DNA from 2 places in the Streptomyces sp. NBC_00376 genome. Region 2 is predicted to be linked to the other one. Evidence: predicted binding sites of a transcription regulator. Region 2 holds the regulator's gene; the other holds the start of a gene.
What was found. The regulator HrcA, encoded in region 2, represses chaperone genes, less so after heat shock. The targets are predictions, from matches to a motif close to TTNGCACTCNGNNNNNCNGAGTGCNAA.
Positions count from the first base shown of each region.

Region 1: a site for HrcA is predicted at 7,761-7,787, ahead of groES (co-chaperone GroES). Genes of this name have one in related genera too.

Region 1 covers NZ_CP107960.1:3,553,043-3,562,864, reverse strand. Annotated here, with positions in the region: gene OG842_RS15820 (MFS transporter) at 1-1,141, shown strand, start outside; gene OG842_RS15815 (YciI family protein) at 1,183-1,551, shown strand; gene OG842_RS15810 (RNA polymerase sigma factor) at 1,609-2,883, shown strand; gene OG842_RS15805 (VOC family protein) at 2,946-3,410, shown strand; gene OG842_RS15800 (hypothetical protein) at 3,468-4,133, shown strand; gene OG842_RS15795 (hypothetical protein) at 4,184-4,549, shown strand; gene OG842_RS15790 (class I SAM-dependent methyltransferase) at 4,573-5,844, opposite strand; gene OG842_RS15785 (polysaccharide deacetylase family protein) at 5,927-6,970, shown strand; partial or broken gene OG842_RS15780 (polysaccharide deacetylase family protein) at 6,967-7,098, shown strand; gene OG842_RS15775 (DUF6234 family protein) at 7,176-7,652, opposite strand; gene groES (co-chaperone GroES) at 7,939-8,247, shown strand; gene groL (chaperonin GroEL) at 8,346-9,822, shown strand, end outside.
Region 2 covers NZ_CP107960.1:5,885,766-5,895,587, reverse strand. Annotated here, with positions in the region: gene OG842_RS26465 (histidine triad nucleotide-binding protein) at 1-247, opposite strand, end outside; gene OG842_RS26460 (S41 family peptidase) at 443-3,679, opposite strand; gene OG842_RS26455 (hypothetical protein) at 3,760-4,182, opposite strand; gene OG842_RS26450 (16S rRNA (uracil(1498)-N(3))-methyltransferase) at 4,436-5,182, opposite strand; gene OG842_RS26445 (nitronate monooxygenase) at 5,179-6,252, opposite strand; gene dnaJ (molecular chaperone DnaJ) at 6,468-7,604, opposite strand; gene hrcA (heat-inducible transcriptional repressor HrcA) at 7,605-8,621, opposite strand; gene OG842_RS26430 (MBL fold metallo-hydrolase) at 8,821-9,543, shown strand; gene OG842_RS26425 (DUF3097 domain-containing protein) at 9,576-9,822, shown strand, end outside.

The DNA.
Region 1 (9,822 bases), 2.3 Mb from region 2:
CGCCCCGGTCGCCTTCGCGCTGATCGCCCTGGCCTTCCCGGCCGGGCCCGCCCGCTCCCGCGCCCTGGGGCTGTGGGGCATGGCGGGCGCGGCGGGCGGCGCGGTCGGCGTGCTCGCCGGCGGGGTGCTCACCGACGCCGCGGGCTGGCGCGCGGTGATGCTGGTGAACGTGCCGATCGTGGGCTTCGCGCTGGTGGGAGCCGTGCGCGCCGGGCTGCGGGGCGAACGGGCCCGGACCGGCGCCCGGCTCGACGTGCTGGGAGCGCTGCTGGCCACCACGGGTACGACGCTGCTCGTCCTCGGACTGGTACGCACCTCGACCGACTCCTGGGGGTCGCCCCGGACGCTGGGCACGCTCGGCGCCGCCGCGCTGCTGCTGACCGCCTTCGTCGCCGTCGAGCTGCGCACCCGCTCCCCGCTGCTCCGTCCCGGGCTGCTGGCACAGCGGCCGGTCCTGGGCGCGAACCTCATCTGCCTGCTGCTGAGCTCCGGGCAGTTCGCCGCGTTCTACTTCGTCTCGCTCTACATGCAGCAGGTGCTCGACTACGGGCCGACCGCCGCCGGTGTCGCCTTCCTGCCGTTCTCGGTGGGCGTCGTCGTCGGCTCGGTCGTCGCCACCCGTACGGTCGCGGCGCTCGGCACCGGACGGCTGCTGGCGCTCGGCGCCTTCCTGGCCGCGCTCGGCCTCGCCGGATACGCGGCGACCGCGCGGGCCGACGGCGGCTTCCTGCTCTCGATCCTCGGCCCGTCACTGGTCTGCAGCATCGGTGTCGGGATGTGCTTCGTACCGCTCGGCACGGCGGCCACGACCGATGTGGCGCCCGAAGAGACGGGCATGGCCTCCGGGCTGCTGAACAGCGCCCGCCAGGTCGGCGGCTCGCTGGGCCTCGCGGTCCTGGTCACCGTCGCCGCCCGGGTCACCGGCGACGGGCACCGCCCGGCCGACCTGGCGGCCGGGTACTCGGCGGCGTTCTGGGTCTGCGCCGGGCTGCTCGTGGTCGCGGCGCTGGTGGCCCTGGTGCTGCTCCCGAAGGTGTCGGCGAGGGCCCCGGAGACCGCTCCGGTGGCCGGGCCGGAAGATTCTCAGAAGAATTTCCCGGGAGCTGTCGATCCGGCCGGGTCCCGTTCGACGCAAGGGTGAGAGGCGGGGAGAGCCCCCGCCCTCCCGACCCAGGAGTCACCATGCCGCGCTTCATGTCACTGATCCGCATCGACGAGCAGAGCCTTCCCTTCGACGACCCGGACCCCGGGTTCGAGGCGCGCATGGGCGCGCTGTTCGAGGAGATCACCAAGGCCGGCGTCATGCTGGAGACGGCCGGGCTCACCCCGACCTCCCAGGGGACCAGGGTCACCTGGTCCGGCGGGAAGCTCACCCACACCGACGGGCCCTTCACCGAGACCAAGGAGGTCGTCGGCGGCTACGCCATCCTCCAGACCAAGGACAAGGAGGAGGCCCTGGAGTGGACCCGGCGGTTCCTGCGGACCCACCCGGAGAACTGGACCGTGACCTCCGAGGTCCGCCAGATCGACGAGACCACCCTGGGCGCCTGAGACCTGTCCGACCGGCCCGCTTGCCCCGCCCCGGCACGGCTGCTGTGATGAGTGATCATGACGGCAGCAAGTCCAGAGCCGGCGGCCGAAGCGGTCGAGGCGGTCTTCAGGATCGAGTCGGCGCGGATCATCGCAGGTGTCACCCGCATCGTGCGGGACGTGGGCATCGCCGAGGAACTCGCGCAGGACGCCCTGGTGGCCGCACTGGAGCAGTGGCCGGAGTCAGGTGTCCCGGACCGGCCGGGCGCCTGGCTCATGGCCACCGCCAGACACCGCGCGATCGACCTCGTACGCCGCAAGGAGACCTACGCGCGCAAGCTCGCCGAGGTGGGGCGGTCCCTGGAGGACGTGCCGCCGCCCGAGCCGCCGGAAACCGACGACATCGACGACGATCTCCTCCGGCTGATCTTCACCGCCTGCCACCCGGTGCTCTCCACCGAGGCCCGGATCGCCCTCACCCTGCGGCTCCTCGGCGGACTCACCACCGAGGAGATCGCCCGCGCGTTCCTGGCCCCCGAACCGACCGTCGCCCAGCGCATCGTCCGGGCGAAACGGACCCTGGGCCGCGAGGGCATCCCCTTCGAGGTGCCGTACGGACCGGAGCGCGCCGCCCGCCTCGGCTCCGTGCTCGAAGTCATCTACCTGATCTTCAACGAGGGCTACGCGGCGACCGCGGGCGACGACTGGCTGCGCCCGGCGCTCTGCGAGGACGCGCTGCGGCTGGCCCGGGTGCTCGCCGGCCTGATGGCGCGGGAGCCCGAGGTCCACGGACTGGCGGCGCTGCTGGAGCTCCAGGCCTCGCGCACCGCCGCCAGGACCGGTCCGGACGGTGCGCCGGTGCTGCTCGCCGACCAGAACCGGGCCCGCTGGGACCGCCTGCTGATCCGGCGCGGGATCGCGGCCCTGGAGCGGGCCGTGGCGGCGACCGGTCAGGGGGCCGGGCTCGGCCCGTACACCGTGCAGGCCGCGATCGCCGCCTGCCACGCGCGCGCCGTGACGTACCAGGACACCGACTGGACCACCATCGCCGCCCTCTACGACCGCCTCGCCGCGATCGCGCCGTCCCCGGTCGTCGAGCTGAACCGGGCCGTGGCCGTCTCGATGGCGCGGGGCCCGGCCGCCGGACTCGCCCTGGTCGACGCCCTGACCGACGACCCGGCGCTCCGGGACTACCACCTGCTGCCCAGCGTGCGCGGGGACCTGCTGGCCAGGACGGGGCGTACGGACGAGGCGCGGGCGGAGTTCTTACGGGCCGCCGGACTGGCCCGCAACGAACGGGAACGGACGATGCTCCTGGAGCGCGCGGAACATCCGGCCCGCGACGGCCGATGAGTTCCGGCCGACGCACGGGTCCACCTTCCACAGCCTCCCGTACCACCCGACAGGAGCAGACCGTGCAGAAGATCACCACCTTCCTGTGGTTCGACACCCAGGCCGAGGAAGCCGCGAACTACTACGTGTCCGTCTTCGGCGGCGACTCCGAGGTGCTCAGGACGACGTACTACCCCGGGGCCGGGCCGGGGGAGACGGGATCGGTCATGACCGTCCGGTTCCGGCTGGCCGACCAGGAGTACGTCGCGCTCAACGGCGGCCCGCAGTTCCCCTTCACCGAGGCGATCTCGCTCTCCGTGGACTGCGCCACGCAGGAAGAGGTGGACACCCTGTGGGCCGAGTTCACCGCGGACGGCGAGGAGGGGCAGTGCGGCTGGCTCAAGGACAAGTACGGCCTGTCCTGGCAGCTCGTGCCCCGCGGGTTCGAAGAGGCGCTGTCCGACCCGGACCCCGACAAGGCCGCGCGGGCCATGAAGGCGATGACGGGCATGCGGAAGCTGGACATCGAGGCGTTGCGCAACGCGTGAGCAACACCTGAGAAACGCCTTAACCGGCCTGCGGGCACGGTCGGTAGGGTCATGCCCATGTCTCGACGCGCACAGCTGCCGCCACCGCCGCCGCCCGTGGAAATACGCTCCTGGCCCGACCGGGAGGCGCTGCTCGCCGACCGGGCCGCGGTGCTCGGGGCGCTGGTGAAGGCCCATGTCTCGCCGGGGCAGCTGGCGATGCTGTGGCTGTGGGGTGCGATCTGCGCGCTCGGCTGGCTCCTGGTGGGCACGGCGCTCGTCACCTTCGAGGAGTCGTACGACGTCATCAGCGCCGGGGTCGGTGTGATCATCGCCGCCATGGGTGTCTGCTGCATGGTGCCCGCGGTCGTCCTCGTCGTCATCGGCCTGCGCCGGGACCGCAGGATCCGCCGACTGCTCGACGCCTGGGGCGGGTTGGACCGCGATCCGGCAGGTGACGCGGCGCTGCGGATGCCGGGCGCCGGCACCGCCTGGATGCTGATGTCCTCCGTGCTGTGCGGGGTCGGGGCGGTCACGTGCTTCGTGGTCCCGGCGACCGCCACCCCGGGCAGATCCACCTACAGCATGGTCGCCCTGGTCATGGGGCTCGGGCTGATCGGCTGGCTCGTCGGACTCATCGGCCTCGTCAAGGCGTCCGCCCACCGGCGCTGGGTGCGGCGGGTACTGGCCGGGGCGCCCGCCCCGCAGCCGCTGATCTCCGTCGGGGGCGGCGCCCACCGCTGACCGCGGACCTATCCTGACGGGACACATGGGTCACGCCGGGGGAGGGCGACATGGAGTGGTACTGGTGGGTGCTCATCATCTTCTGGACGGGCGGCTTCGGATGGGCCGTCGACAACGTCCGTACGGCGCTGCGCAACCGGCACGACCGCAAGCTGGAACTGCTCGACGCGGCCAAGCAGGAGCGGCTGGCGCTCGAAGCGGCGAACAGGCCGCCGGAGCCGGTCTGCGGCTGCACCCACCATCTCGCCAAGCACGACAAGCAGGGCAAGTGCCATGAGCGGGTCGAGGTGCCGACGGCCTGGGACGAGGCCAAGAAGCCGGTCCGTTTCGAGTCCGGACAGTGCAACTGCCAGCAGTACGTGGGCCCTCAGCCGCTATCGCAGGTGTACGCCGAGGACCTGACCGACCTCGCCTGACGGCCGCCCGTCCGCCCGTCCGGTCAGGCCGGGCGGGCCAGCGGGTGGCCGATCAGCATCGTCGGTGCCCCGGCCACCCGGGTCAGGAAGACCGTCGCGGACTCGGGCCCCTGGAGCTTCATCCTGCGGCGCAGTTCCTCCGGTTCGACCGCCGAGCCGCGCTTCTTGACGGTCAGCACGCCCACCTTCCGCTCCCGCAGCAGCGCCTTCAGCTTCTTCATGTTGAAGGGGAGTTGGTCGGTGATCTCGTACCCGGAGGTGTACGGGGACTCGTACGGCTCGTCGCTCGTGATGTACGCGATCGTCTCGTCGAGCAGCCGGCCCTCGCACCGCTCGACGAGGTCGGCGACCAGATGGGCGCGGATGACGGCGCCGTCCGGCTCGTACAGATAGCGGCCCACCGGGCCGACCGGCGGGGCGGGCGGCGGGGCCGCGGACCACAGGGTGGCCCCGGCCGGGAGCACGGTGGCGCGGTACGAACCGGCCGCGAAGCCCTCGCCGAACCAGAGCACCGCCTCCTTCACGTCGCCGCCGTCCGAGATCCACTCGGCCTCCGCCTGCGCCGGGATCGCCTCGTGCGGGATGCCCGGGGCGATCTTCAGGGCGGCCCGGGGAGCCGCGAGCGCGGCACCGGTCGCCCAGGAGAGCGGCGGCGAGTACGCCTCGGGGTCGAAGATCCGGCCCCGCCCGCCGCGCCGGGCCGGGTCGACGAAGACCGCGTCGTACGACGAGGTGTCGACTCCCGCGACATCGGCGCACCGCACCTCGATCAGACCGTCCAGGCCCAGCGCGGCGGCGTTGGCACGGGCCACCTCCGCGGTCAGCGGGTCGCGGTCGACGGCGAGCACGCGGATGCCCGCCCGCGCGAGCGCGAGCGCGTCGCCGCCGATCCCGCAGCAGAGATCGGCGACGCTGCGCACCCCGCCCGCGGCGAACCGCCGTGCGCGATGGGTGGCCACCGACGTACGGGTCGCCTGCTCGACGCCGTTGGGCGTGAAGAACATCCGGTACGCGTCCTCGGCGCCGAACTTCGCCACCGCCCGCTGCCGCAGTCGCGCCTGGCCCAGTGCCGCCGAGACCAGGGCGGCCGGGTGGGAGCGGCGCAGCCGGGTGGCGGTGGCGAGTTCCTGGGAGGGGTCGTACGACCGCAGTCCGTCCAGGAGCGCGGTGCCCTCGGGGGTGCGCAGGGCCTGGAAGGCGGCGATGGGGCCGGGGGCGTCGGACCGGTCGTCGGCGGCGGACGGGTCGCTGGCGTCGGACGGGTCGTTCGGGGCGAGAGCGTTCACCCGCCCCATTGTGAGCCAGCCGGGTAGAGCGGCGGGCCCGGCGGCGGTGTCGGGCCGGGAGGCCCGTCCAGTGCTGGCAGTATGCGGCGCCATGCAGCTTGTACGACAAAACGAAAAAAACACCATGAAACGGAGCGAGCCGGGCATGCCCCGGTCCGGGCGCGACCGGGGCTCGGGCGCGCACCGGCCCGCCTGCGCCGTCCTGGCCGCACTCCTGGTCGCCGCGGTCGGCTCCGGCTGTGCCTCCGGGGCCGGCGAACAGGCGGGCGACACCGAACACCGGGACCGGCCCCTGGCCGGGAACCCGGAGCCGAACCCTGGTTCGAACCCCGCCGCCGGGCACCCGGGCGGCCCCGGACAGCGGCCCGGCCAGGGCCGCGCACCCGACGGGTCCCATGAGAACGCGCAGCTCGCTCCGGCCGTGCGGGCGGCGCTCGCCAAGAAGTGGGGGCTGGAGAGGACGCCGCTGATCGCACCGCCGCCACCCGCCGTGAAGCCGCGCATCACCACCCGCGAGGGGTTCGAGGTGAAGGGCGGCAACGACTCGCTGCCGCCGGTCTTCACCACCGTCCCGACCAAAGACCGGATCGTCTTCCTGACGATGGACGACGGCTCCGAGAAGGACCCCGAGCTGCTGCAGATGATGGACGAGCTGGACATCCCGTACAGCGCCTTCCTCAGCGACTACGAGGTGAGCGACAACTACGGGTACTTCGGCGAGGCCCAGCGGCTGGGCGTCTCCATCAACAACCACACGCTCAACCACCCCTATCTGCCCGGACTCCCGTACGACGAGCAGGAACGCGAGATCTGCCACCAGCAGGAGATCATCGAGAAGCAGTTCGGCAAGCGGCCCGTCCTCTTCCGCCCGCCGTACGGCAACTACAACGGCGACACCCTCCGCATCGCGCAGTCCTGCGGGATCAAGGCCGTGCCCCTCTGGAACGCCGAGGCGTTCCCGGACCACATGGAGTGGCGCGAGGAGGACCAGGACCTGCACCCGGGCGACATCATCCTCACCCATTTCCGGGGGCGCGGTGAATGGGGCGGCAGCATGGCCGACCTGGTCCGGGCGGTCATGAAGACCGTCACGGACCGGGGATACGCCGTGGCCCGGCTGGAGGACTACGTATGAGAAAGGCGCACCGGCTGCTGGCCGGACTGCTGGCGGCCGGTGCGCTCCTGGCCGCCACCGGCTGCGCCCAGTCGGTGGACCCGATCGAACGGCTGGGCCGCAAGGCCGCCCAGAAGGTGCATCACCCGCAGCGGACGCCCGCGGCGGGCCCGCCCGCGCACGGTGATCACGGCGAGTCGGGGTCGATGGTCGTGATCTCCTGCGGTCAGCTGCCGGAGTCCCGGCACTCGCGGCTGTCGCCGCCACTGAGGCACTGGTGGTCGGTCCGGCCGGGACCGTACGAGGGAGCGGGCGCGGGCGCCGGGTGCGAGCGGCGGTAGTCCTCGTGGCCGGCCTGCACGGTGACCACGCACAGCGCCAGCGCCGCCAGCACCTGGAGCGCGCCCGCCCGGGGCCAGTTGCTGCGGATCAGCACGACGGCGATCAGGCCGATCACCGCGGCGATCGAGCCGAGGACGAGGACGGGCGTCCAGTCCATCGGCGGCGGGCCCGTGGTCTCCGAGCCGTCGAGGTCCGCCCGGGAGAAGGCCGGCTGGATGGTGGCGACCGCGCAGATCAGCCCCTCCAGGAGGGTCAGCAGCAGCCCGAGCACCACATCGAGGCAGCCGTTCACGGTGCGCGATTCGTACGGGCGCCGCCCGGACGCGGGGTCCGGCTGCCGGTACGGAGAAGGGCGGGTCATCTCCCCACGGTCGTACGGAACGGTCCGGTGCGTCCGTACGTTGCCTCCATGTTGTCCGGACTGTTGTCCGGACCGGTGTCCGGAAGTGCCACGCCACGATCGTCTGAATTGGCACTCCGCTTGACCGAGTGCTAATCCCGGTCATAGTCTCGGTGCTGGCACTCACCACTGGAGAGTGCCAGCAGTACTGCGCGACTGGCAGGTCCGGCACCCGCGACGACGGATCGACCTGGTCGCCACCCAAAGACTGTTACCCCGTGAGATCTCCGAAGGGGGAGACCGGATCGTGTCGACCGCCAGCACCAAGGTTGCGATCAAGCCGCTCGAGGACCGCATTGTGGTCCAGCCGCTCGACGCCGAGCAGACCACGGCCTCCGGCCTGGTCATTCCGGACACCGCCAAGGAGAAGCCCCAGGAGGGCGTCGTCCTGGCCGTGGGCCCGGGCCGCTTCGAGAACGGCGAGCGCCTTCCGCTCGACGTCAAGACCGGCGACGTCGTGCTCTACAGCAAGTACGGCGGCACCGAGGTGAAGTACAACGGCGAGGAGTACCTCGTCCTCTCGGCTCGCGACGTGCTCGCGATCGTCGAGAAGTAATTCACCCACGTTTGCTTCTGTTCTGCGCCCCTGGCCCCCGCGAATAACCAGCCGGGTGGTCGGGGGCGCAGTTCGTTCGAGAGGAAAGCTCAGCTCCCATGGCGAAGATCCTGAAGTTCGACGAGGACGCCCGTCGCGCCCTTGAGCGCGGCGTCAACAAGCTTGCCGACACGGTCAAGGTGACGATCGGCCCCAAGGGCCGCAATGTCGTCATCGACAAGAAGTTCGGCGCTCCCACCATCACCAACGACGGTGTCACCATCGCGCGCGAGGTCGAGCTCGACGACCCGTACGAGAACCTCGGTGCCCAGCTGGTGAAGGAGGTGGCGACCAAGACCAACGACGTCGCGGGTGACGGTACGACCACCGCCACCGTGCTGGCCCAGGCGCTCGTCCGCGAGGGTCTGCGCAACGTCGCCGCCGGTGCCTCCCCGGCCGCCCTGAAGAAGGGCATCGACGCCGCGGTCAAGGCCGTGTCCGAGGAGCTCCTCGCGACCGCCCGCCCGATCGAGGACAAGACCGACATCGCCGCCGTGGCCGCGCTCTCCGCGCAGGACCCGCAGGTCGGCGAGCTCATCGCGGACGCGATGGACAAGGTCGGCAAGGACGGTGTCATCACCGTCGAGGAGTCCAACACCTTCGGTCTGGACCTCGACTTCACCGAGGGCATGGCCTTCGACAAGGGCTACCTGTCCCCGTACATGGTGACCGACCAGGAGCGTATGGAGGCCGTCCTCGACGACCCGTACATCCTGATCCACCAGGGCAAGATCGGCTCGATCCAGGAGCTGCTCCCGCTGCTGGAGAAGGTCATCCAGGCCGGTGGCTCCAAGCCGCTGCTGATCATCGCCGAGGACGTCGAGGGCGAGGCGCTGTCGACCCTCGTCGTCAACAAGATCCGTGGCACCTTCAACGCCGTCGCGGTGAAGGCCCCGGGCTTCGGTGACCGCCGCAAGGCCATGCTCGGCGACATCGCCACCCTCACCGGTGCGACCGTCATCGCCGAGGAGGTCGGCCTCAAGCTCGACCAGGCCGGTCTGGACGTGCTGGGCACCGCCCGCCGCGTCACCGTCTCCAAGGACGACACCACGATCGTGGACGGCGGCGGCGAGCCCGGCGACGTCAAGGGCCGGGTCAACCAGATCAAGGCCGAGATCGACGCCACCGACTCCGACTGGGACCGCGAGAAGCTCCAGGAGCGCCTCGCGAAGCTGGCCGGCGGCGTGTGCGTGATCCGCGTCGGTGCCGCCACCGAGGTGGAGCTCAAGGAGAAGAAGCACCGTCTGGAGGACGCCATCTCCGCGACCCGCGCCGCGGTCGAGGAGGGCATCGTCTCCGGTGGTGGCTCCGCCATCGTCCACGCCGTCAAGGTGCTGGACGGCAACCTCGGCAAGACCGGCGACGAGGCCACCGGTGTCGCGGTCGTGCGCCGCGCCGCCGTCGAGCCGCTGCGCTGGATCGCCGAGAACGCGGGCCTCGAGGGCTACGTCATCACCTCGAAGGTCTCCGAGCTCGACAAGGGCCAGGGCTTCAACGCCGCGACCGGCGAGTACGGCGACCTGGTGAAGGCCGGCG
Region 2 (9,822 bases):
CGATCTTCTCGTCGGCGGCGACCTGCCCGGCCTCGCGCAGTATGTCGGCGGCGATGGCCGGCTCGGCGGCGGCGAGCGCGGCGGCGTCCGGGTGGTGGACGCGGGGGATGACGAGTACGTGGGTGGGGGCCTGCGGGTTGATGTCCCGGAAGGCGACGGTGGTCTCGGTCTCGCGGACGATGGTTGCCGGGATCTCACCCGAGACGATCTTGCAGAACAGGCAGTCGGGCTGCGGTTCTCCCGCCATGGGGTGGCTCCTCGCTAGGTGATGATCGTTCTACGGCATGGTATCGGCCCAGCAATCCAGCCCCTCCGGAACCTGGAACCCAGCCCCTCCGGCGATCGAGGAGCGGGGTTCCGGGGGCAGCGCCCCCGGTTGCGGGAAGGGGCGGGCAGGGGCGACGAGCCCCCGCAGGCGCACCCCGCCCCCGCCCCGCTCCCCCTACGCCTCCGGCAGCCCCGGCAGCCCCGGCGCCCGCTTCGCCGGCGTCTCGGCCAGCGACTCCAGCGCGATCCGGATCGCCTCGTCCAACTGCGGATCCCGCCCCGCCGCATAGTCCTGCGGTGTCACCACGACCTCGACATCGGGATCGACCCCGTGGTTCTCCACGCCCCAGCCGTAACCCTCGAACCAGAACGCGAACTTGGGCTGGGTGACCAGAGTCCCGTCCACCAGCCGGTACTTGCTGTCGATGCCGACCACGCCGCCCCAGGTCCGGGTGCCGACGACCGGGCCGATGCGCAGCGCCTTGATCGCGGCGTTCACGATGTCGCCGTCGGAGCCGGAGAATTCGTTGGCCACGGCGACCACGGGACCGCGCGGCGCGTCCAGCGGGTAGCTGAACGGCCGCCTGCCGCGCGGCAGGTCCCAGCCGATGACGCGGCGGGCGAGCTTCTCCACGATCAGCTGCGAGGTGTGGCCGCCGCGGTTCTCCCGTACGTCCACGACCAGCCCCTCGCGGGCCACCTCGACCCGCAGGTCCCGGTGGAGCTGCGCCCAGCCCGCGCCGACCATGTCGGGGACGTGGAGGTAGCCGAGGCGGCCGCCGGAGCGCTCGTGCACGTAGGCCCGCCGGTCGGCGACCCAGTCGTGGTAGCGCAGCGCCTCCTCGTCGGCGACCGGTACGACGACGACATGGCGGGCGTTGCCGCCGTCCACCGGCGAGACGGTCAGCTCGACCGGCTTGTCCGCCGAGCCGATGAGCAGCGGTCCGGGCCCGGTCACCGGGTCGACCGGGCGGCCGTCGACGGCGATGATCGCGTCCCCGGCGCGTACCGCCACGCCGGGCGCGGCGAGCGGGGAGCGGGCCTCCGGGTCGGAGGTCTCGGACGGCAGGACCCGGTCGATCCGCCAACTGCCTTCATCCGTACGGGAGATGTCCGCGCCGAGCAGCCCCTGCCGGGTCGATTCGTCACCCCATCCGCCGGACGGCCGCACATAGGCGTGCGAGGTGCCGAGCTCCCCCTGCACCTCCCAGAGCAGGTCCATCAGGTCGTCGTGGGTGGCGACCAGCTCCAGCACCGGGCGGTAGCGGTCCAGGACCCCGTCCCAGTCGAGACCGCCCATGTCGGGGCGCCAGTAGTTGTCCCGCATGATGCGCCCGGCCTCGTTGTACATCTGGCGCCATTCGGCGGCCGGTTCGAGGGTCCGCCGGATCCGGGAGAGGTCGACGGTGACGCCGCCGTCGCTGCCGCCGTCGTCGTCATCGGCGGCGACACGGCTGTCGGACGGCACGACGCGCAGCTTGCCCCGGGTCTGCATGGCCACCCGCTTGCCGTCCCCGCTGACCGCGAAGTCCCTGACTCCGGAGGCCAGTTCCTCGCAGCGCAGCTTCTCCAGGTCGTACCGCTCCAGGACCGTCTCGGGCCGCCGGGCGTCGGGGGTGGGTCCGCTGGTGCCGAGCACCCCGGTCACCGGGTGGCTCAGCCACAGCAGCCCGTCCTTCGCGGCGTGCAGCGTGGAGTAGCTGGCGGCCTCGACGGGCAGCGGCACGATCCGGTCGGCGAGCCCTTCGAGGTCGATCCGGGTGACGGGGAGCGCGGTCGGGTTGTCCTGGTCGCCCTCGCCGCCGCTCTTCTCGGTCGGGCGGCCGTGGCGCTGCGGCCCGAACGGGGAGGGCGTGGTGGCGGCGAGCGTCAGCAGGTGCGGGCGGCAGGCGCCGATGAACGCCAGGTCGAAGACATGGGCGTCGTAGACCGGGTCGAAGGAGCGCTCGGAGAGGAAGGCCAGGTGCTTGCCGTCGCCGGTGAACGCGGGGGAGAAGTCCCGGAAGCGCAGCGGGGTGGCCTCGGTGACCGAGAGATCGGCGAGGTGGGCGAGCTTGAGCTGGCTGAGCGGCTCGGGCCCGGGGTGGGACCAGGCGAGCCAGGAGGAGTCGGGCGAGAAGACGAGGCCGGAGGCGTCGCCGTGCTCGCTGCGGTCCACCTCGTGGACCTCGCCGCTCTCCCGCTCGACGATCAGGATCCGCCCGTCGTGCGCGGCGACGGCGAACCGGCTGCCGTCGGGGGCCGGGGCCAGTTCGAGGACCCGGCCGATACGGCCTGCGGCGAGGCGGCGCGGTACGGCGCCGGGGGCGGTTCCGGTGGCGGGTGCGCACTCCAGGGCGTCGTCGCCCTCGGCGTCGGTGACCCAGACGACGTGCTGGTCGCCGTCGGCCTGGAAGGCGCGGGGCAGTCTGGCGCGTACGCCCGGTTCGACGGCGAGCGCGCGGGCCGGGCCCTCGCTGTGGGTGACCCAGTGGACGGCGCCGCGCGTCCCGACGGCGCTGCCGCGGCCGGTGCGGTCCGGGGACGCGGAGTCGAGATGGCTGCCGGCGTGCACGGGGTGCGGCTGGAGGTCGGCGCGCTGACCGCCGAGCCGGATGTCGATGCGGCGGGGCCCGTCGCCCTCCAGGCCGTCCAGCAGCCAGAGTTCACCGGCCGAGGCGTAGACGACGCGGGTGCCGTCGGTGGACGCGTGGCGGGCGTAGAAGCCCTCGATGCCGGTGTGGCGGCGCAGATCGGAGCCGTCGGGGAGCGAGGAGTAGAGCGCGCCGACGCCTTCGTGGTCGGAGAGGAAGGCGACGCGCTCGCCCACCCACATCGGGCATTCGATGTTCCCGTCGAGGTCGGCGTGGAGCCGTACGAACTCCGCAGGGCCGTCCGCCGGGGACTCCTGCTCGATCCACAGCTTGCCCGCCGTGCCGCCCCGGTAGCGCTTCCAGGCGGCGGCCTCGCGCCCCATGGTGACCGAGAGCAGCAGTACCCGGCCGCCGGGCCCGTACGCGAGCGAGCCGACCGGCCCGTACGGCAGGGTCCGGGCGGGTCCGCCGTCGACCGGCACGGCCCTGGCCCAGGTGCGCCGGAACGAGGCCTGCCCCTGGGCGCTGACGACCAGCACCTCGCCCTCGGGCGTCCAGCCGTGCACGGCGGTCCGGGCGTCGCCCCAGTGGGTGAGCCGCTGGGAGGGGCCGCCGTCGGCCGGTGCGATGTGCACCTCGGGGGCCCCGTCCCTGGTGGACGTCCAGGCGATCCGGGTTCCGTCGGGCGATATCCGGGGGCCGGCGACCGGCCGGTTGTCGGCACAGACGCGCCAGGCTCGGCCGCCGTCCAGCGGCGCCAGCCAGACATCGTCCTCGGCGGTGAAGGCGATCGAATCGCCCTGGACATGGGGGTATCGGAGGTAGGCAGACTGCGTCACACCGGTCACCCTAGGTCGCGGTTCCGCTCCGCGTAAGCGGGTTGGCCGGAGTTCGACGGGCCGCCGCGGGGCGGGCCGGTTCACTTGCCCATGGGTGTCTCGGTCACCGTCACCGTGACGGTGACCACCGGCCGGAGGCCCTGGCCGCCGCCGGCCGGCGGCGGATTCACCGCGGCGGTCGACGGGACGGCGTCGCAGTTGCCGAGCACATCCGCCCGGAAAACGGCCTTCCCGCCGGTCTTCGCGGTCAGGTCCCCGCGCACGCAGCGCCCACCGAGCTCCTGGGTCACCTTGCCGGTGAGGGTGATGGGCTCGCCCTGCCCGGTCTTGCCGGTGCAGTCGACGTTCGCGATCCGGCGCGCGGACGCGGAGGGTTGTACGCCCCCGGCCAGGTACCCGTCGACACCGGCGGTGCAGTTCAGCCACTGCACGTCGACCCCGTTGCTTTCCAGTGCGCCGGTGCCGACCCGGTCGGTGGTCACGGCGATGGAAGCGGAGTTCAATCCGCCCTGGGGGTCACAGGCGGCAGCTCCCGCGACCGCCGCGACCACGAGTGCGGACGCGGCCAGAAAGCGCCGTTCTCTTACCTGACCCCATGCCCTTGATGTCCCCATACGGGCAGCTTCCCACCGTTCGCTCACGAAGCGGTAGACGGCTTGCCGCCAAAACCGTGAGCGGCTCCGGCGCACGCGACGGGGCGCGCGGCAGGCTCACGACGGGGCGTGCTGCGGCCTCACGACGGAGCTCGCGCCGGCCTCACGACCAGCGGCCGGTGCGCCCCAGCAGCAGAGCGGTCGCCGCCGTGCCCGCCGTGGAGGTGCGCAGCACGCTCGCGCCGAGCCGGCAGGTCCTGGCACCCGCCGCGGCGAACGCCGCCAGTTCCTGCGGCGACACCCCGCCCTCGGGACCCACGACGAGCACGATCTCGCCCTGTTCGGGGAGCGGGACGGTGGCCAGCGGTTCGCTGTCGTGCTCCCGGTCCTCGTGCAGGACGGCGGCGAAGTCCGCCGCGGCCAGCAGCGCGGCGACCTGCTTGGTCGTCATCGCGTCGGCCACCTCGGGGAAGCGCACCCGGCGGGACTGCTTGCCCGCCTCCCGGGCGGTGTTGCGCCATTTCGCGAGGGACTTGAGGCCGCGGTCGCCCTTCCACTGCGTGATGCAGCGCGACGCCTGCCAGGGCACGATCGCGTCGGCCCCGGTCTCCGTCATCGTCTCCACGGCGACCTCGCCCCGGTCACCCTTGGGCAGGGCCTGGACGACGGTGATGCGGGAAACGGGCGGGGGCTCCTCCCGGACCCCGGTCAGACCGGTGAGGACGAGCCGGTCCTTGCCCTCGGCGGCCAGGACGACGCCTTCCGCCCAGTGGCCGCGCCCGTCGGTGAGTACGACGTCCTCACCGGCGTGCAGCCGCTTGACCGACACGGCGTGCCGGCCCTCGGGCCCCTCCAGGACGAACTCGGGTCCGCCGGGGACCTGTTCGACGACGAAGACCGGTGCGGTCACTGCGTACTCCTTGTGCTCACTGCCGTCCGTGCGGCGTCCAGTTCTTCGGCGAGCAGCCTGACCAGCCGGCCGGCCGGCAGCTCGCGTGCCATCCGGTGTCCCTGCCCCGCCCACAGGGCCATGCCCTGCGCGTCCCCGGCCTTCGCCGCCGCCTTGCGCAGCCCGGCGGTCAGATAGTGGACCTGCGGGTAGGCGGCGGGGGCGTACGGGCCGTGCTCGCGCATGAACCGGTTGACCAGGCCGCGGGCCGGGCGGCCGGAGAACGCCCGGGTCAGGGCGGTCCGTACGAACAGCGGGTTGGTCAGGGCCTGCTTGTGCAGCAGGCCCGCCCCGGACTCGGGGCAGATGAGGAACGCCGTGCCGAGCTGCGCCGCCTCCGCGCCCGCGGCGAGCACCGCGGCGATCTGGGAGCCGCGCATCAGCCCGCCGGTGGCGACGATCGGTATCTGCACGGTCTCGCGGACCTGGGAGACCAGTGAGAGCAGCCCGATTCCGGCGCCGTCGGTCTGCGGGTCGTCGCGGTGGGTGGACTGGTGGCCGCCCGCCTCGACGCCCTGGACGCAGACCGCGTCGGCGCCCGCCCACTGGGCGGCCTGGGCCTCCTCGGGCGTGGTGACCGTCACGACGGTGTACGTGCCGACGCCGGCGAACGCGTCGAGGGTGTCGCGGGTCGGGCAGCCGAAGGTGAACGAGACGGCCGGGACCGGGTCCTCCAGGAGGATGGCGATCTTGGCGTCGTAGTTGTCGTCGCCGCCGGAGTCCGGATCACCGAGCGGGGTCTCGTACCAGGCGGCCTCGCCCGCGAGCTGGTGCCGGTACACCTCGACGGCGCTCGGGTCGGCGAGCGCCGGCTGCGGCATGAAGAGATTGACGCCGAAGGGCTGACCGGTCAGCCCGCGCAGCTGCTTGATCTCGTTGTACATGCCGTCCGCCGTCTTGTACCCGGCGGCGAGGAAACCGAGCCCGCCCGCCTCACAGACGGCGGCGGCGAGCTGCGGACAGGATGCGCCCCCCGCCATCGGGGCCTGCACGATCGGATACCGGCAGAGATCGGTCAACGCGGATGACATGACCGCATCGTGTCACGTCCCGCGCGGCGCGGGGCGCGCGGGACGGGGCCCGCTTTGTACTGAACGCCGGACAAGGTCCGTAAGCGAACACCGCACGGGTTCATACGCGAACGCCGGACAGGTTCGTACGCGGACACCGGCAGGCCCGCACGCGAACGCCGGACAGGCCCGCCGAGCGGGTCCGTCCGGCGTCCGGAAACGGTGTGCGGGACCGGTCAGCGGCCGTTGAAGGCGTCCTTCAGCCGGGAGAACAGCCCCTGCTGGCCGGGCTGGAACTGGCCGGTGGGCCGCTCCTCGCCGCGCATCTTCGCCAGGTCGCGCAGCAGCCGCTCCTGCTCCGGGTCCAGCTTCGTCGGGGTCATCACCTCGACGTGCACGATCAGGTCGCCGCGCCCGCCGCCCCGCAGATGCGTGATGCCGCGGCCGTGCAGCGGCACCGACTGGCCGGACTGGGTGCCCGGCCGGATGTCGACCTCCTCCAGGCCGTCGAGCGTCTCCAGCGGCACCTTGGTGCCGAGCGCGCCCGCCGTCATGGGGATGGTGACCGTGCAGTGCAGGTCGTCGCCGCGGCGCTGGAACACCGAGTGCGAGAGCTCGTGGATCTCCACGTACAGATCGCCGGCCGGGCCGCCGCCGGGGCCGACCTCGCCCTCGCCCGCGAGCTGGATGCGGGTGCCGTTGTCGACACCGGCGGGGATCTTCACGGTGAGCGTGCGCCGCGAGCGGATGCGGCCGTCACCGGCGCACTCCGGGCACGGGGTCGGCACGACCGTGCCGAAGCCCTGGCACTGCGGGCAGGGCCGCGAGGTCATGACCTGGCCGAGGAAGGACCGGGTGACCTGGGAGACCTCGCCGCGGCCGCGGCACATGTCACAGGTCTGGGCGGAGGTGCCTGGGGCGGCGCCCTCACCGCTGCACGTCGTACAGACGACGGCCGTGTCGACCTGGATGTCCTTGGTGGTGCCGAACGCCGCCTCGGCGAGATCGATCTCCAGACGGATCATCGCGTCCTGGCCGCGCCGGGTGCGCGAACGGGGCCCGCGCTGCGACGACGTACCGAAGAACGCGTCCATGATGTCGGAGAAGTTGCCGAAGCCGCCCTGTCCGAATCCGCCCGCGCCACCGCCGCCGGAGGCGGACAGCGGGTCGCCGCCGAGGTCGTAGACCTGCTTCTTCTGCGGGTCCGACAGCACCTCGTAGGCGGCGTTGATCTCCTTGAACCGCTCCTGGGTCTTCGGATCGGGGTTCACATCCGGGTGCAGCTCGCGGGCGAGCCTCCGGAATGCCTTCTTGATCTCGTCCTGAGATGCGTCGCGGCGCACGCCGAGTACGGCGTAGTAGTCCGTGGCCACTTACGACTCCGCCAGGATCTGTCCGACGTAACGTGCCACTGCGCGTACCGCTCCCATCGTTCCGGGGTAGTCCATGCGGGTCGGTCCGACCACGCCGAGTTTGGCGACTGCCTCGTCGCCCGAACCGTAGCCGACCGCGACGACGGACGTGGAGTTGAGCCCTTCGTGGGCGTTCTCGTGCCCGATACGTACGGTCATGCCCGAGTCCTTGGCCTCGCCGAGCAGCTTCAGCAGCACGACCTGCTCCTCCAGTGCCTCCAGCACCGGCCGGATCATCACCGGGAAGTCGTGCCCGAAGCGGGTGAGGTTGGAGGTGCCGCCGATCATCAGCCGCTCCTCCGTCTCCTCGACGAGGGTTTCGAGCAGGGTGGAGAGCACGGTGGACACGGTTCCCCGGTCCTCGCTCTCGAAGGATTCCGGCAGGTCCTGCACCAGCTGCGGGACGTCCGCGAAGCGGCGTCCGACGACCCGGCTGTTGAGCCGGGCCCGCAGATCGGCGAGAGAGGTCTCGCCGAACGGGGCGGGGCAGTCGATCATGCGCTGTTCGACCCGGCCGGTGTCCGTGATGAGCACGAGCATCAGCCGGGCGGGTGCCAGGGAGAGCAGTTCCACGTGCCGCACCGTCGAGCGGGTCAGCGAGGGGTACTGCACGATGGCGACCTGCCGGGTCAGCTGCGCGAGCAGCCGTACGGTGCGGCCCACGACGTCGTCGAGGTCGACCGCGCCGTCGAGGAAATTGTGAATGGCGCGACGTTCCGGCGTCGAGAGGGGCTTGACCCCCGCGAGCTTGTCGACGAAGAGCCGGTAGCCCTTGTCCGTCGGAATGCGTCCCGCGCTGGTGTGGGGCTGGGCGATGAAGCCCTCGTCCTCCAGCACCGCCATGTCGTTGCGGACGGTTGCCGGGGAGACTCCCAGCTTGTGCCGCTCGGTGAGCGCCTTGGAGCCGACGGGCTCCTCCGTGCCGACATAGTCCTGGACGATGGCGCGAAGCACTTCGAGTCTGCGTTCGCTGAGCATCGCGCACACCTCCAGCTGTGTTTCCTCGTTGGTTCTCGGGTCGTTCCTGTTTCTCTGCCCAGGAATCCGCCTGGCACTCTGTCAACGCGAGTGCCAGCAACCCCCCGGCCAGTGTACGGCGGCCGAGTGGGGACCTAGCAAGGGCGACCGACCACGCTACCTCGCGACCTCACAGGTGGTTTGCGGATAGCGTCACGGTATGGATGCCTCTTGGGAAGAGTTCGGCTGGGAGCGACTCGGTCGCGGAGTGGGGCGGAGGCGCCTTCCCGGGTGGGACGCGACGGTCGCACTGGTGTCGGGAACGGACGGAGTGCTCCTCTACGACACCGGATCGACGCTCCGCGAGGGCGCCGAGGTGCGGGCCCAGACGCAGGCCCTGCTCGGCCGGAGGGTGACGCATATCGCACTCAGCCATCCCCATTTCGACCATGTGCTGGGCACGGCCGCGTTCTCCGGCGCCCAGGTGTACGGGGCGGTCGGCATGGCCGAGCTGCTGAAGCACGGGAAGGACGAGCTGCACAGCTCGGCCGTGCGCCACGGGGTCGAGGAGCACGACGCGGTGGAGGCCGTCGACGCGCTGGTCGCGCCGCAGCACGAGGTGTGCGGCGAGTGGACGCTCGATCTGGGCGGCGGACGCAAGGTGCTGCTGGCCGACGTGGGCCCCGCGCACAGCAGCCACGACCTGGTGGCGGTCGTCCCCGGCTCCCCCGCGATCGTGCTCTGCGGCGACCTGGTCGAGGAGTCCGGCGAACCGCAGGCGGGCCGGGACGCCTTCCCCGCCCGGTGGCCGGCCTCCCTGGACCGGCTGCTGGCGCTGGGCGGCGAGGACGCGGTGTACGTGCCGGGGCACGGGGCGGTGGTGGACGCGGCGTTCGTACGCGACCAGCGCGAACAACTGGCCGTGCGCTTCGGCGTGTCGTGACCCCCGGGGCCAAGTCGTCCTATCGTCGTCCGATGCGCAGCTACCAGCCGGACCTGACCCCGCCGTGGAAGAGGTCCGCCCCCGTTCCCGAGGTGCCCGCCGAAGCCGATCTGGTCGTGGAGGAGGTCGCCACCGGATTCTGCGGCGCGGTGATCCGCTGCGAGAAGACGGCCCAGGGTCCGACGGTGACCCTGGAGGACCGCTTCGGCAAGCACCGGGTGTTCCCGATGGAGCCGCGCGGCTTCCTGCTGGAGGGCCGGGTCGTCACCCTCGTACGCC